2 regions of the Streptomyces sp. NPDC002328 genome follow, and region 1 is predicted to be linked to the other one. Evidence: riboswitches for the same ligand, from Rfam matches in the RefSeq annotation. Region 1 holds a riboswitch; the other holds the start of a gene.
The links. A riboswitch is a leader RNA that binds a small molecule or an ion and turns the genes downstream of it on or off. The one in region 1 is predicted to bind glycine.
Positions count from the first base shown of each region.

Region 2: linked by a shared signal. The riboswitch ahead of gcvP (aminomethyl-transferring glycine dehydrogenase) and the one ahead of gcvT (glycine cleavage system aminomethyltransferase GcvT) in region 1 are both predicted to bind glycine.

Region 1 is NZ_JBIARQ010000010.1:44,493-51,690, reverse strand. Features, by position in the region: gene ACFYX4_RS24225 (enhanced serine sensitivity protein SseB C-terminal domain-containing protein) at 1-444, opposite strand, end outside; gene ACFYX4_RS24220 (enhanced serine sensitivity protein SseB) at 638-1,438, opposite strand; gene ACFYX4_RS24215 (AAA family ATPase) at 1,526-2,218, opposite strand; glycine riboswitch at 2,390-2,501, shown strand; gene gcvT (glycine cleavage system aminomethyltransferase GcvT) at 2,666-3,784, shown strand; gene gcvH (glycine cleavage system protein GcvH) at 3,903-4,280, shown strand; gene glyA (serine hydroxymethyltransferase) at 4,295-5,560, shown strand; gene ACFYX4_RS24195 (L-serine ammonia-lyase) at 5,676-7,043, shown strand.
Region 2 is NZ_JBIARQ010000016.1:174,889-182,086, reverse strand. Features, by position in the region: gene ACFYX4_RS31815 (FHA domain-containing protein) at 1-65, shown strand, start outside; gene ACFYX4_RS31810 (MerR family transcriptional regulator) at 111-848, shown strand; gene ACFYX4_RS31805 (bifunctional nuclease family protein) at 945-1,418, shown strand; gene ACFYX4_RS31800 (MerR family transcriptional regulator) at 1,624-2,274, shown strand; gene ACFYX4_RS31795 (DNA polymerase IV) at 2,328-3,836, shown strand; gene ACFYX4_RS31790 (PRC-barrel domain-containing protein) at 3,758-4,129, opposite strand; glycine riboswitch at 4,245-4,340, shown strand; gene gcvP (aminomethyl-transferring glycine dehydrogenase) at 4,516-7,198, shown strand, end outside.

The sequences.
Region 1 (7,198 bases):
CGGGACCTCGACGCCCGGTTCGGACAGCCGCAGGGGGCCGGCGGGCTGGCGGTCCAGGCCGGTGGCGATGCGGCGCAGGTCGAGCCAGGGGATGCCGACGCCGCCGCCGGGGGCGTGCGGGTTCAGCCAGAGGCCGTAGTGGTCGGGGTAGAGCGTGCGGGCCACGTCCAGGCCGTCGATGACCTCGTACGATCTGTTCCAGCCGCTCGCCGAGAGCTCCTGGGCGGAGGTGACGCAGGGGGCGTAGCCGTGGCCCTCGACCTCCATCGTGCCGTACTGGGCGTCCGGGGAGCCGGCCTGGCCCTGCCACAGCAGCATCCAGACCTGGCCGGCCGTCGGGGTGGCGAGCGCGCGCAGGAGCGCCTCGTAGGCGTCGTAGCGCCCGGGCGTCACCTGGCGCAGCATGTGCTCGACCTGCCCGGCCGCGATGCCGCTGGCGCTCACCTGTACCGCCCCTTCGATTGGTTGGCCGCGTTGCGTGGTCCAGCTTAGGTGGCTTCGCCGACAACGGGTGCCCATGGAGTGTCGAGTTGTTCGCCGTCCGCGGCTGCGGGTTGTGGGGGCTGGGCGCGCAGTTCCCCGCGCCCCTGGGGTCGGGCCGGGCGCCCTGGGTGGAAGGGGGCCCTTCGGTCGGGGGTCAGCGGGTGTAGAAGGGGCGGACGGATTCCTTCAGCCAGCGGGCCACCGGGTCGGCCGTCACGTCGAGGAGGACCAGGTTGACCGGCCAGTTGGCGGGGGCGCGGGTGAGGGCGCGGCCGAGGGCCTCCAGGGGGAGGGCCCTCAGGTCGCCCTCCCACTGGGAGAGTTCGACGCCGACGAACATCACCGGGGCCGCCGTCTCGATGGCGGCGAGGCAGCGGCGGGCGGTGACGACCACGCCCGTCGCCTCGAACTCGGCCGAGGCGGCGGACAGGAAGTCGATCGGGTCGTCCTGCCAGTCCGGCTCGAAGAGGCGGACCCGGCCGCCGGCGGCGGGGCCGTCCAGCGGGGTGCGGCCGGCCCGGCACAGCTCGGCGACGGCCGGCGGGGGCAGCGGGACGCCGACCACGCCCTCCGGGTTCACCGCGATGCCCACCTGCGGCGGCAGCCCCCGCGCGAACTCCACCGCCGGCGCGATCGTGTACGCCATGTGCGGGCCGACGACCTGGCGGAACTGCTCCTCTGAGCTGAAGACGGGCACGTAGACCTGGCCGTCGAGCTCCAGCGTGGGCAGGTCCAGCGGGCCGCTGTGCGGGCCGCCGCCGCTGGGCAGCGGGATCCACACGAAGCTCCGGCCCAGCACCTCCACGATCCGCCCGCCGGCCCCCGGCACGCCGAGGGACGCGGACAGCGCCTCCTCCAGCTCGTTGCCGGGCCAACCGCCGTGCGAAGGGGGGTGCGCCTGTGCCGGGAAACCCGCGGAGAAGTCCGCCGGGAAGTCCGCCGGGGGGAATTCCATCTGCCTACCGCCGCCTGCCGAGAACCACTGGTGCAGAAAGGCTAGCGGCAACGGCCGTCCCGTCCAGATCCAGGCGCACCCCGGGGCTCAGCCGGTGAAGCCGACGCGGCGCAGGGTGTCCGCCGCGTCGCGGTCCAGCAGGATCGCCGAGCCGCAGCCGGAGGGCAGCCGCCCTTTCTCCACCGCCCGCAGCAGCCGGGACGCGGCCCGGCGGTGCCGCAGGAACGCGTACCGGGAGACGCCCCGCCCCCGCTCCCGCTGCCCCTCCAGCGCCGTGTCCACGGTCACGTCGAGCAGCAGCAGATGCAGCATGCCCCCGCGCCGGCGGGCCTCCCGGGCCAGCCAGTCCCGCACCCACGCCTGCGTGCCGCAGTCGTGCACCACGACCCCCTTGCCCGACCGCAGCGCCCGCCACAGCCCCGCGTAGTGGGCCAGCCGGACGAGCGGCCGGTAGAGGGCGTACGGCAGCGCCCGCGGCATCCGCGCGTCCCAGCGGTCACGGGTGTCCTGGGAGTCGATGCGGACGCCCTTCACGGCACGTTTCATCAGCGTGGACTTGCCGCTGCCCGGCAGACCGGTGACCACCACCAGGTCCCGGGGCCCGAACAGCAGCCCGTGCGGGCTGTGCCCGGCGCGGGCGCGCAGGTCGCGGACGACGGGGGCGGGCCGGGTGCCGCACGCCCCCCGGACCGGCGTCGCCGGCTGGGCCGGCAGCCCGATCGCCGTGGTGGTCGCGTACGCCGAGGTCGTCGCGTACGTCGAGGTCCTGTTCACCGTGATCGTCCTCCCCTGGGGTCAGACAAGTCTTCTCCCCATCGAGCGTAAAGAGAAGGTAATGCGCGGTGTCTTCCGTTTTCGTGCGCGTACCGCCACAAGCCGGTTACAGACGGGGCCTGCCCCGACCGGGGCGTGCCGTGCAATGATGGCCGCGCCAACTGCATACCGGCCGTTTGAATCCGCGCGGGAGAGTTCCCAGCGGCGCTTCCCGCAAGCGCCGGGCTGGGGCGCCGAAGGAGCAAGTCCCTCCCTTGAATCTCTCAGGCCCCGTTACCGCGCGGGCGAGGCACATCTGAAAAGCGGGCCGGCCCCTGTCCGGGGGCGGCTCCACCCAAGGTGCAAGCCACTGACCGTCCCGTTCACGGACGGGCTTCATGGCGAACCTCTCAGGTTCCGATGACAGATGGGGAGGAACGACCTCACAGTCATGCCTTGGGAGACGAACGCCCGATGAGCAGTACCCCGCTCCGCCATACCGCCCTCGACGCCCTGCACCGCTCGCTCGGCGCGACCATGACCGACTTCGCCGGCTGGGACATGCCCCTGCGCTACGGCTCCGAGCGCGACGAGCACCTCGCCGTGCGCACCAAGGCCGGCCTGTTCGACCTCTCGCACATGGGCGAGATCACGGTGACCGGACCGCAGGCCGCGGCCCTCTTGAACTACGCCCTCGTGGGCAACATCGGGACCGTCGGCGTCGGCCGTGCCCGCTACACCATGATCTGCCGCGAGGACGGCGGCATCCTCGACGACCTGATCGTCTACCGGCTCCAAGAGACCGAGTACATGGTCGTCGCCAACGCCTCCAACGCCCAGGTCGTCCTCGACGCACTCGTCGAGCGCTCCGCCGGCTTCGACGCCGAGGTGCGCGACGACCGGGACGCGTACGCGCTGATCGCCGTGCAGGGCCCCGAGTCCCCCGGCATCGTGAAGTCCCTCACCGATGCCGACCTCGACGGCCTGAAGTACTACGCCGGGCTGCCCGGCACGGTCGCCGGCGTCCCGGCGCTGATCGCCCGCACCGGCTACACCGGCGAGGACGGCTTCGAGCTGTTCGTGAAGCCGGAGCACGCGGTCGAGCTGTGGCAGGCGCTGACCAAGGCCGGCGAGGGCGTCGGTCTGATCCCCTGCGGTCTGTCCTGCCGGGACACGCTGCGCCTGGAGGCGGGGATGCCGCTGTACGGGCATGAGCTGTCGACCTCGCTCACCCCCTTCGACGCCGGGCTCGGCCGGGTGGTGAAGTTCGAGAAGGAGGGCGACTTTGTGGGGCGCCAGGCGCTGCGCGAGGCCCTCGAGAACCTCAACCACGACATTCCGCGCGTCCTCGTCGGCCTGATCGCCGAGGGCCGCCGGGTCCCCCGCGCCGGGTACGCCGTGGTCGCCGACGGCCAGGTGATCGGCGAGGTCACCTCCGGCGCCCCCTCCCCCACCCTGGGCAAGCCGATCGCGATGGCGTACGTCGACGCCGCGCACGCCGTTCCGGGCGCCGCGGGCATCGGCGTGGACATCCGGGGCAGCCACGAACCGTACGAGGTCGTGGCGCTGCCGTTCTACAAGCGCCAGAAGTAGACACTGGGCGCGGTGCTTCGCCCCACGGCGTGACCCTGCGCACATTTCCGCTGCTCACGTGCGTTCCGAGCAGGTCCCCCTTCACCAGCACTCCCCCGCGTACAGGAGAATTCAGGCCATGAGCAACCCGCAGCAGCTGCGCTACAGCAAGGAGCACGAGTGGCTGTCGGGCGCCGAGGACGGCGTCTCGACGGTCGGCATCACGGAGCACGCGGCCAACGCGCTCGGCGACGTGGTCTTCGTCCAGCTCCCCGAGGTCGGCGACACGGTCACCGCGGGCGAGTCCTGCGGCGAGCTGGAGTCGACCAAGTCGGTCAGCGAGCTGTACTCGCCGGTCGACGGGGAGATCGTCGAGGTCAACCAGGACGTCGCCGACGACCCGTCGCTGGTGAACTCCGCCCCCTTCGAGGGCGGGTGGCTGTTCAAGGTACGCGTCGCGGGCGAGCAGGAGGAGCTGCTGTCCGCCGACGAGTACACCGCCTACACCGCCGGCTGAGGAGTCGTAGACGCATGTCTGTCCTGAACACGCCCCTGCACGAGCTCGACCCGGAGGTCGCCGCGGCGGTCGACGCCGAGCTGCGCCGTCAGCAGTCCACGCTGGAGATGATCGCCTCGGAGAACTTCGCTCCGCTCGCGGTCATGGAGGCGCAGGGCTCGGTCCTGACCAACAAGTACGCCGAGGGCTACCCGGGCCGCCGCTACTACGGCGGCTGCGAGCACGTCGACGTCGCCGAGCAGATCGCGATCGACCGGATCAAGGACCTGTTCGGCGCCGAGTACGCCAACGTCCAGCCGCACTCGGGCGCCTCCGCCAACCAGGCCGCCCTGTTCGCGCTGGCCCAGCCCGGCGACACCATCCTGGGCCTGGACCTGGCGCACGGCGGTCACCTCACGCACGGGATGCGGCTGAACTTCTCGGGCAAGCAGTTCGACGTGGTCGCGTACCACGTGGACCCGGCGACCGGTCTCGTCGACATGGCCGAGGTGGAGAAGCTCGCCAAGGAGCACCGCCCGAAGGTGATCATCGCGGGCTGGTCGGCGTACCCGCGTCAGCTGGACTTCGCCGAGTTCCGCCGGATCGCGGACGAGGTCGAGGCGTACCTGTGGGTGGACATGGCGCACTTCGCGGGCCTGGTCGCCGCGGGGCTGCACCCCAACCCGGTCGAGCACGCGCACGTCGTCACCTCCACCACGCACAAGACGCTGGGCGGCCCGCGCGGCGGGATCATCCTCGCCAAGAAGGAGTTCGCGAAGAAGCTGAACTCGTCCGTCTTCCCGGGCTTCCAGGGCGGCCCCCTGGAGCACGTGATCGCGGCGAAGGCGGTCTCCTTCAAGGTCGCGGCCGGCGAGGAGTTCAAGGAGCGCCAGCGGCGTACGGTGGAGGGCGCCCGCGTCCTCGCCGAGCGGCTGACCGCCGCCGACGCCCGTGATGCCGGGATCAACGTCCTGTCCGGCGGCACGGACGTGCATCTGATCCTCGTCGACCTGCGCGAGTCGGAGCTCGACGGCCAGCAGGCCGAGGACCGTCTGCACGAGGTCGGCATCACGGTCAACCGCAACGCCGTCCCGAACGACCCGCGCCCCCCGATGGTCACCTCGGGTCTGCGGATCGGCACGCCGGCCCTGGCCACCCGCGGCTTCACGGCCGAGGACTTCGCCGAGGTCGCCGACGTGATCGCGCTGACACTGAAGCCCGCCTACGACGCCGAGGCGCTGAAGGCCCGGGTCGTCGCCCTGGCCGAGAAGCACCCGCTGTACCCCGGTCTGGGCAAGTAGTTCCGTAGTTTCCGTTTTCCGGCGGACGCCCCGCACACACGTACACGTACACGTACACGGGTGGGCGGGGCACCCGGCGGAAGACTTCTGCACCACCCCGTATGGAGGAGTTCCCGTGGCCATCTCGGTCTTCGACCTGTTCTCGATCGGCATCGGCCCGTCCAGCTCCCACACGGTCGGCCCGATGCGGGCGGCGGGCCTGTTCGCCCGCCGGCTGCGCAACGAGGGCCTGCTGCCCTCCGTCGCCGCCGTCCGCACCGAGCTGTACGGCTCGCTGGGCGCCACCGGCCACGGCCACGGGACCCCGAAGGCCGTCCTGCTCGGCCTGGAGGGCGACTCGCCGCGCACGGTTGACGTGGAGACGGCGGACGAGCGCGTGGAGGCGATCAGGTCGACCGGCCGCATCCGCCTCCTGGGCGAGCACGAGATCCCGTTCGCCTTCGACGACGACATGGTCCTGCACCGCCGCGAGACCCTCCCGTACCACGCCAACGGCATGACGGTCCGGGCCTACGACGACCAGGGCGCCGAGCTGCTGTCGAAGACGTACTACTCGGTCGGCGGCGGCTTCGTCGTCGACGAGGACGCGGTCGGAGCCGACCGGATCGTGCTCGACGACACGGTCCTGAAGTACCCCTTCCGCACGGGCGACGAGCTGCTGCGCCTGACGAAGGAGACGGGCCTGTCGATCTCCTCGCTGATGCTGGAGAACGAGCGGGCCTGGCGGACCGAGGAGGAGATCCGCGAGGGCCTGCTGGAGATCTGGCGGGTGATGCAGGCGTGCGTGGCGCGCGGCATGTCCCGCGAGGGCATCCTGCCCGGCGGCCTTCGCGTGCGCCGCCGCGCCTCCATGACGGCCCGTCAACTCCGCGCCGAGGGCGACCCGTTGGCGCATTCCATGGAGTGGATCACGCTGTACGCGATGGCGGTGAACGAGGAGAACGCGGCCGGCGGCCGGGTGGTCACCGCTCCCACCAACGGCGCGGCCGGCATCATCCCCGCCGTCCTGCACTACTACATGAACTTCGTCCCCGGCGCGGACGAGGACGGCGTCGTGCGCTTCCTCCTCGCGGCGGGCGCGATCGGCATGCTCTTCAAGGAGAACGCCTCGATCTCCGGCGCGGAGGTCGGCTGCCAGGGCGAGGTGGGCTCGGCCTGCTCGATGGCGGCGGGCGCCCTCGCCGAGGTCCTCGGCGGCTCCCCGGAGCAGGTCGAGAACGCGGCCGAGATCGGCATGGAACACAACCTCGGCCTCACGTGCGACCCGGTCGGCGGCCTCGTCCAGATCCCCTGCATCGAACGCAACGGCATGGCCGCGGTGAAGGCGGTCACCGCCGCCCGCATGGCGATGCGCGGCGACGGCTCGCACAAGGTGTCCCTGGACAAGGTCATCAAGACGATGAAGGACACGGGCGCGGACATGTCGGTGAAGTACAAGGAGACGGCGCGGGGCGGGCTGGCCGTGAACATCATCGAGTGTTAGGGAAACTGGCCCTGCCCAGCGCGTTCGTTTCTTTCAGCGCTGTCGGGGCCTTCCCTGCTTACGCGGCGGGAAGTCCCTGAAAACTCCCTGGGACAGACGTGAAAGTCCCTGAAAAGTCCCCAGGATGTCCCCAGACGCAGGTCGCTCATCGGGGT
Region 2 (7,198 bases), on a different contig from region 1:
ACGGCGACGAGGTGCAGATCGGCAAGTACCGGCTGGTCTTCTACGCGAGCCAGCGAGGCTACTGACCCACCCCCGGGCTCGCTCCGGGGGCACCCCCCAAGGGAAGGTCCATGCTTCGAACACCGAGGGGCGGTGCCGGACACGGCACCGCCGCCGCGGACGGTGGTCTGATGAGCATCGGCACGGTGCTGAACGTGCTGCGTGACGAGTTCCCCGAGGTCACGATCTCCAAGATCCGTTTCCTGGAGGCCGAAGGGCTCGTCGAGCCGCAGCGGACCCCTTCCGGATACCGCAAGTTCAGCGCCGGGGACGTCGAGCGCCTCGGTCATGTGCTGAGGATGCAGCGCGACCACTATCTGCCGCTCAAGGTGATCCGGGAGCATCTGGACGCCATGGAGCGGGGCGAGGCCGCGCCGCTGCCCACGGTGGGCCGGCAGCGGGACGGTGAGGCCGTCCCGGAGGTGTCCGAGGCCCCCACCGTCGCCCGTATCGGCCGCTCCGAGCTGCTGGCGGCCTCCGGGATCGACGAGCGCGATCTCGAGGAGTGGGAGTCGTACGGTCTGGTCGTGCCGCTCGACGACGGGGTGTACGACGCCGAGGCGGCCACCGTGGCCGCGCTGGTCGCCGAGCTGGGCCGGTTCGGCATCGAGCCCCGGCATCTGCGCGTGATGAAGGCCGCCGCCGACCGTGAGGCGGGCCTCGTGGACCAGGTGGTCGCCCCGCTCAAGCGGCATCGCAATCCCCAGACCAGGGCCCATGCGCAGGCCCGTACGAAGGAGCTCGCGGACCTCACGGTCCGGCTGCACGCGGCGCTGGTGCAGACCGCGCTCGGGGTGCGGCTGCCCTGAGCCCGGCCTCGGGTGTGTCCCCGCACGGGGGCTTGATCGGTCACCCGTTCCCGGCCCGACTACCCAAACGTCCCGGGCACGGCCTAGGGTTGCTGTGTGAACGAGCTCGATGTCGTAGGTGTCCGGGTCGAGATGCCCTCCAACCAACCGATCGTGCTGCTGCGTGAAGTGGGAGGCGACCGCTACCTCCCCATCTGGATCGGGCCGGGGGAGGCGACCGCGATCGCCTTCGCCCAGCAGGGCATGGCTCCCGCGCGGCCGCTGACCCACGACCTCTTCAAGGACGTGCTGGAGGCCGTCGGCCAGGAGCTCACGGAAGTGCGCATCACGGACCTGCGTGAGGGCGTCTTCTACGCCGAGCTGGTCTTCGCCAGCGGCGTCGAGGTGAGCGCCCGCCCCTCCGACGCCATAGCGCTGGCCCTGCGCACCGGGACGCCGATCTACGGCAGCGACACGGTCCTGGACGACGCGGGCATCGCGATCCCGGACGAGCAGGAGGACGAGGTGGAGAAGTTCCGCGAGTTCCTCGACCAGATCTCGCCGGAGGACTTCGGCACCAGCAACCAGTAGGGGGCCCGTCTCCCGGCAATTGCCGGGGGCGTGTGAGAGCGTCCTACGGCTCCCGCTCAGCGCATTCGGCTAGCCTTTCCCCGCGGCGGGGTGCGGGAAACCACTCTTAGGGTGATTATCACTCGGCGTGGCGAGTGTGGCGATCGTTGACGCACCCCTGGTGACTGCCTACCGTCGAGAAGGCAGGTCAAGGACGGAGGTCGGCGTGAGAAGCAGCGGCGACGGTACGGCTGGGGGTGCCCCCGGACTCGGACTCGGTGTCGGCGGTGGCGTTCCGTACCCGCTTCACGGCAGCGCGGCCGATCACGCTCCACAGCGCCCGGCGGTCGTGCCGAGCAGCGGAGGGGCGACGCCCATGGCGTCCGAGCAGATCGGCTACCGCGGTCCGACGGCCTGTGCGGCCGCCGGCATCACCTATCGGCAACTGGACTACTGGGCCCGCACGGGGCTCGTCGAGCCGAGCGTGCGGCCCGCGCACGGGTCGGGGACGCAGCGTCTGTACAGCTTCCGGGACGTCGTCGTCCTGAAGATCGTCAAGCGGTTCCTGGACACCGGGGTGTCGTTGCAGAACATCCGCACCGCCGTCCAGCACCTGCGTGAGCGCGGCTTCCGCGACCTGGAGCGGATGACGCTGATGAGCGACGGCGCCACGGTCTACGAGTGCACGTCCCCCGACGAGGTCCACGCGCTGCTCCAGGGCGGCCAAGGGGTCTTCGGCATCGCGGTGGGCGTGGTGTGGCGGGACGTGGAGAGCGCGCTGTCGCAGTTGCACGGTGAGCGGGTCGACACCGGGGAGACGCTGGTGGGGCACAACCCCGCCGACGAGCTGGCGCGGCGGCGCAACCGGGCCGTCTGACGCCTCACCCGCCCTCTGCGCCATTGTCAGTGGTGTGGTGCAGCATCGGAGGTGTGAGAAACGCGCCCACGATCCTGCATCTCGACATGGATGCCTTCTTCGCCCAGGCGGAGCAGGCGTCGAAGCCGAGCCTGCGCGGGAAGGCCGTGGTCGTGGGCGGGCTCGGGCCGCGCGGGGTGGTGGCCACCGCCTCCTACGAGGCGCGGGTCTTCGGGGTGCACTCGGCGATGCCCATGGGGCAGGCGCGCCGGCTGGCTCCCAACGCGGCGTATCTCGTGCCGCGGTTCACGTTCTACCGGTCGATCAGCGATCAGGTGATGGGGCTGCTGCGGGCGTTGTCGCCGCTGGTGGAGCCGTTGAGCCTGGACGAGGCGTTCGTCGACCTGGAGGCGGGCGGGGCGGCCTGGGACGGCGAGTCGGCACAGCGGGCCGGGGTGCGGCTGCGCGCGGACATACGGGCTGTCACGGGGCTCACCGGGTCGGTGGGGCTGGCCGCCTCCAAGATGCTCGCGAAGATCGCCTCGGAGCAGGCCAAGCCGGACGGGCTGGTGCTGATCGAGCCGGGCACCGAGCGGGCGCTGCTCGGGCCGATGTCCGTGCGGACGCTGCCCGGGGTCGGCCCGGCGACCGGCGACCACCTCAGACGGGCGGGGATCACCACGGTCGACGAACTCGCCGAGGCGGGCGAGGACGAGCTCGTGCGGCTGCTGGGCAAGGCGCACGGACACGCCCTGTACGCGATGGCGCTGGCGCGCGACGATCGGCCCGTGGTGGCTGAGCGGGAGACCAAGTCGGTGTCCGTGGAGGACACCTACGACGTGGACATCCATGACCGTCTGCGGGTGGGGCTGGAGGTGGCGCGGCTGGCGGACCGGTGTGTGCGCAGACTGCGGGGGGCCGGGCTGTCGGGGCGGACGATCGTGCTGAAGGTGCGGCGCTACGACTTCTCCACGCTCACCCGGTCCGAGACCCTGCGCGGGCCCACGGACGATCCCGGGGTGGTGCGGGAAGCGGCGGCGCGGCTGCTGGACTCGGTGGACACGACGGGCGGGGTGCGGCTGCTCGGGGTGGGCGTCAGCGGGCTGGCGGACTTCACTCAGGAGGACCTGTTCGCGCAGGCCGCGGGGGAGCGGGCGGCCGTGCCCGATGAGGAGCCGCAGCCGGTCGAGCCCGCCGGGCGGGAGGAGACGCCGGCCGAGCACCTGTGGCGGCCGGGGCACGACGTGCGGCACGCGGAGCTCGGTCACGGCTGGGTGCAGGGCAGCGGTCTGGGCCGGGTCACCGTGCGCTTCGAGACACCCGACTCGCCCGTGGGCCGGGTACGGACGTTCCGCACCGACGACCCCGCCCTGGAGCCGGCGGACCCGCTGCCGCTGGTGAAAGCCGATCCGCGCGCGGAACCCGGCCCCTGCCCGGCCCCGACGTCACCCGGCGCTCCCGCGCCCCACGACCGCGTCGGGCCGGACGCCGGGGACGGTCCGGATCAGGTCTCGTCCGTGCCCGCCAGCCTGCCGAAGTCGTGGTCGGGCAGCGGGGGAGGGGCGGCCACATCGAGGCCGTAGTGGTGGTAGAGCTGGAGTTCCTGCTCCGGGGAGAGGTGGCGGCCCACGCCGAAGTCGGGGGCGTCCTTGATGAGGGAGCGCTCGAAGGGGACGCGCAGCGCGCCCTCGACCAGCTCGCTGGGCTCCAGGGGGACGAAGGCGTCCCGCGAGAACAGGCCGGTGCGTATCGCGGCCCATTCCGGGACGCCGGTGGCGTCGTCGAGGTAGACCTCGTCCACCGTGCCGATCTTGGCGCCGTCGCGGTCGAACGCCTTGCGGCCGATCAGGTTGCGTGGATCGATGTCGGTCTGCACGGGGCCCTCCACATGGTCGCACCTCATCCGTAAGCACTACAAAAGAGCACATCGGGACCGGCGGCCACTCGAAAGGAGGGGGCGTTGACCCCGCTGGTAGTCTGGCAACGGCTGCTGACCCCGTGCGGGAGAGTCCTCCGGACACCATCGGAGGCGCCGAAGGAGCAAATCCTCCCCGGAATCTCTCAGGCCCCTGTACCGCACGGACGAGGTCACTCTGGAAAGCAGAGCGGTGGCGGAAGCCTCCGCTCTCACCGACGGTGAAAGCCGGGCTCCCTCGGGCGGCCGGTGAAGCTCTCAGGTTGAGATGACAGAGGGGGAGGCCGTCCGGGTACCCGCGCCAGTGGTGCCCCTCGAAGGTCGCGTCAGACCAGGAGGCCTCCGCAATGACCGCCCATCGCATTCCGCTCTCCGACCTCGAACAGGGAATCCCCTTCGAGCAGCGCCACATCGGCCCCGACCAGGAAGCGCGGGCCAAGATGCTCGCCCAGGTCGGATACGGCTCCCTGGACGAGCTGACCGCCGCCTCGGTCCCGGATGTGATCAAGAACGCCGGCGCGCTGGCCCTGCCGGGCGCGCGCACCGAGGCCGAGGTGCTGGCCGAGCTGCGCTCGCTCGCCGACCGCAACCAGGTCCTCGACTCGATGATCGGGCTCGGCTACTACGGCACGTTCACGCCGCCCGTCATCCTGCGCAACGTCATGGAGAACCCGTCCTGGTACACGGCCTACACGCCGTACCAGCCGGAGATCTCCCAGGGGCGGCTGGAAGCGCTGCTGAACTTCCAGACCATGGTCGCCGACCTCACCGGGCTGCCCACCTCCGGCGCCTCGCTGCTCGACGAGGGGACGGCCGCCGCCGAGGCGATGGCGCTCTCCCGGCGCATGGGGAAGAACAAGAAGGGCCTCTTCCTGATCGACGCGGACGTGCTGCCGCAGACGATCGCCGTGATCGAGACCCGCGCCGAGCCGACCGGCGTCGAGGTGGTCGTCGCCGACCTCGCCGACGGCATCCCCGCCGACATCGCCGAGCGTGAGATCAACGGCGTGCTGCTCCAGTACCCGGGCGCCTCCGGCGTCGTGCGGGACGTCAAGCCCGTGATCGACCAGGCGCACGGGCTGGGGGCGCTCGTCATCGTCGCCGCCGACCTGCTCGCGCTGACGCTGCTGACCTCGCCCGGCGAGCTGGGCGCGGACATCGCGGTCGGCACGACGCAGCGGTTCGGGGTGCCGATGGGCTTCGGCGGGCCGCACGCAGGCTACATGGCCGTCGGGGAGAAGTACGCGCGCAGCCTGCCCGGGCGGCTCGTAGGCGTCTCCGTCGACGCGGACGGCGACAAGGCGTACCGGCTGGCGCTGCAGACGCGTGAGCAGCACATCCGGCGCGAGAAGGCGACCAGCAACATCTGCACGGCGCAGGTCCTGCTCGCCGTCATGGCCGGGATGTACGCCGTCTACCACGGCCCCGACGGGCTGCGGGCGATCGCGCGGCGGACGCACCGGTACGCGACGATCCTCGCCGCGGGGCTGACGGCCGGCGGGGCCGAGGTGGTGCACGGCTCGTACTTCGACACGCTGACCGTCCGGGTGCCGGGCCGGGCCGCCGAGGTCGTCGCCGCCGCGCGGGGCAACGGCGTCAACCTGCGCCTCGTCGACGCCGACCAGGTGTCGATCGCCTGCGACGAGACCACCGGGCGCGCCCAGATCGGCGCCGTCTGGGCCGCCTTCGGCACGGAGGGCGACATCGCGGCGCTGGACGCGGTCACCGAGGACACCCTGCCCGCCGGGCTCCTGCGCACCGACGAGATCCTGGCGCACCCCGTCTTCCACCAGCACCGCTCCGAGACGGCGATGCTGCGCTACCTGCGCCGGCTGGCCGACCGGGACTACGCGCTCGACCGGGGCATGATCCCGCTGGGCTCCTGCACCATGAAGCTCAACGCCACCACCGAGATGGAGCCGGTCACCTGGCCCGAGTTCGGGCAGCTGCACCCGTTCGCGCCCGCCGAGCAGGCGCAGGGCTACCTCACGCTCATCCGCGAGCTGGAGGAGGGGCTCGCCGAGGTCACCGGCTACGACAAGGTGTCCCTCCAGCCCAACGCCGGCTCGCAGGGCGAGCTGGCCGGGCTGCTCGCCGTCCGCGGGTACCACCGCGCCAACGGGGACGAGCAGCGCACGGTGTGCCTGATCCCGTCGTCCGCGCACGGGACGAACGCCGCGAGCGCCGTGATGGCCGGCATGAAGGTCGTCGTCGTGAACACCGCCGAGGACGGCGAGGTCGACGTCGAGGACCTGCGGGCGAAGATCGAAAAGCACCGCGACGAGCTGTCGGTGCTGATGATCACCTACCCGTCGACGCACGGCGTGTTCGAGGAGCACGTCGCCGACATCTGCGCGCAGGTGCACGAGGCCGGCGGTCAGGTGTACGTGGACGGCGCCAACCTCAACGCGCTCGTCGGGCTCGCCAAGCCGGGGCACTTCGGCGGTGACGTCTCGCACCTCAACCTGCACAAGACGTTCTGCATCCCGCACGGCGGCGGCGGTCCCGGCGTCGGACCGGTGGCCGTGCGCTCGCACCTCGCGCCGTACCTGCCGAACCACCCGCTCCAGCCCGCCGCCGGGCCCGAGACGGGCGTCGGGCCGATCTCGGCCGCGCCCTGGGGCTCCGCGGGGATCCTGCCGATCTCGTGGGCGTACGTGCGGCTCATGGGCGGTGAGGGGCTCAAGCGCGCCACGCAGGTGGCGGTGCTCAGCGCCAACTACATCGCCAAGCGGCTCGAACCGCACTACCCCGTGCTCTACACCGGGCCCGGCGGGCTCGTCGCGCACGAGTGCATCATCGATCTGCGGCCGCTGACGAAGGCGACCGGGGTGAGCGTCGACGACGTGGCGAAGCGGCTCATCGACTACGGCTTCCACGCGCCGACGATGTCGTTCCCGGTGGCCGGGACGCTGATGATCGAGCCGACCGAGTCCGAGGACCTGACCGAGGTGGACCGCTTCTGCGAGGCGATGATCGCCATCCGCGCGGAGATCGAGAAGGTCGGGTCGGGCGAGTGGCCGGCCGAGG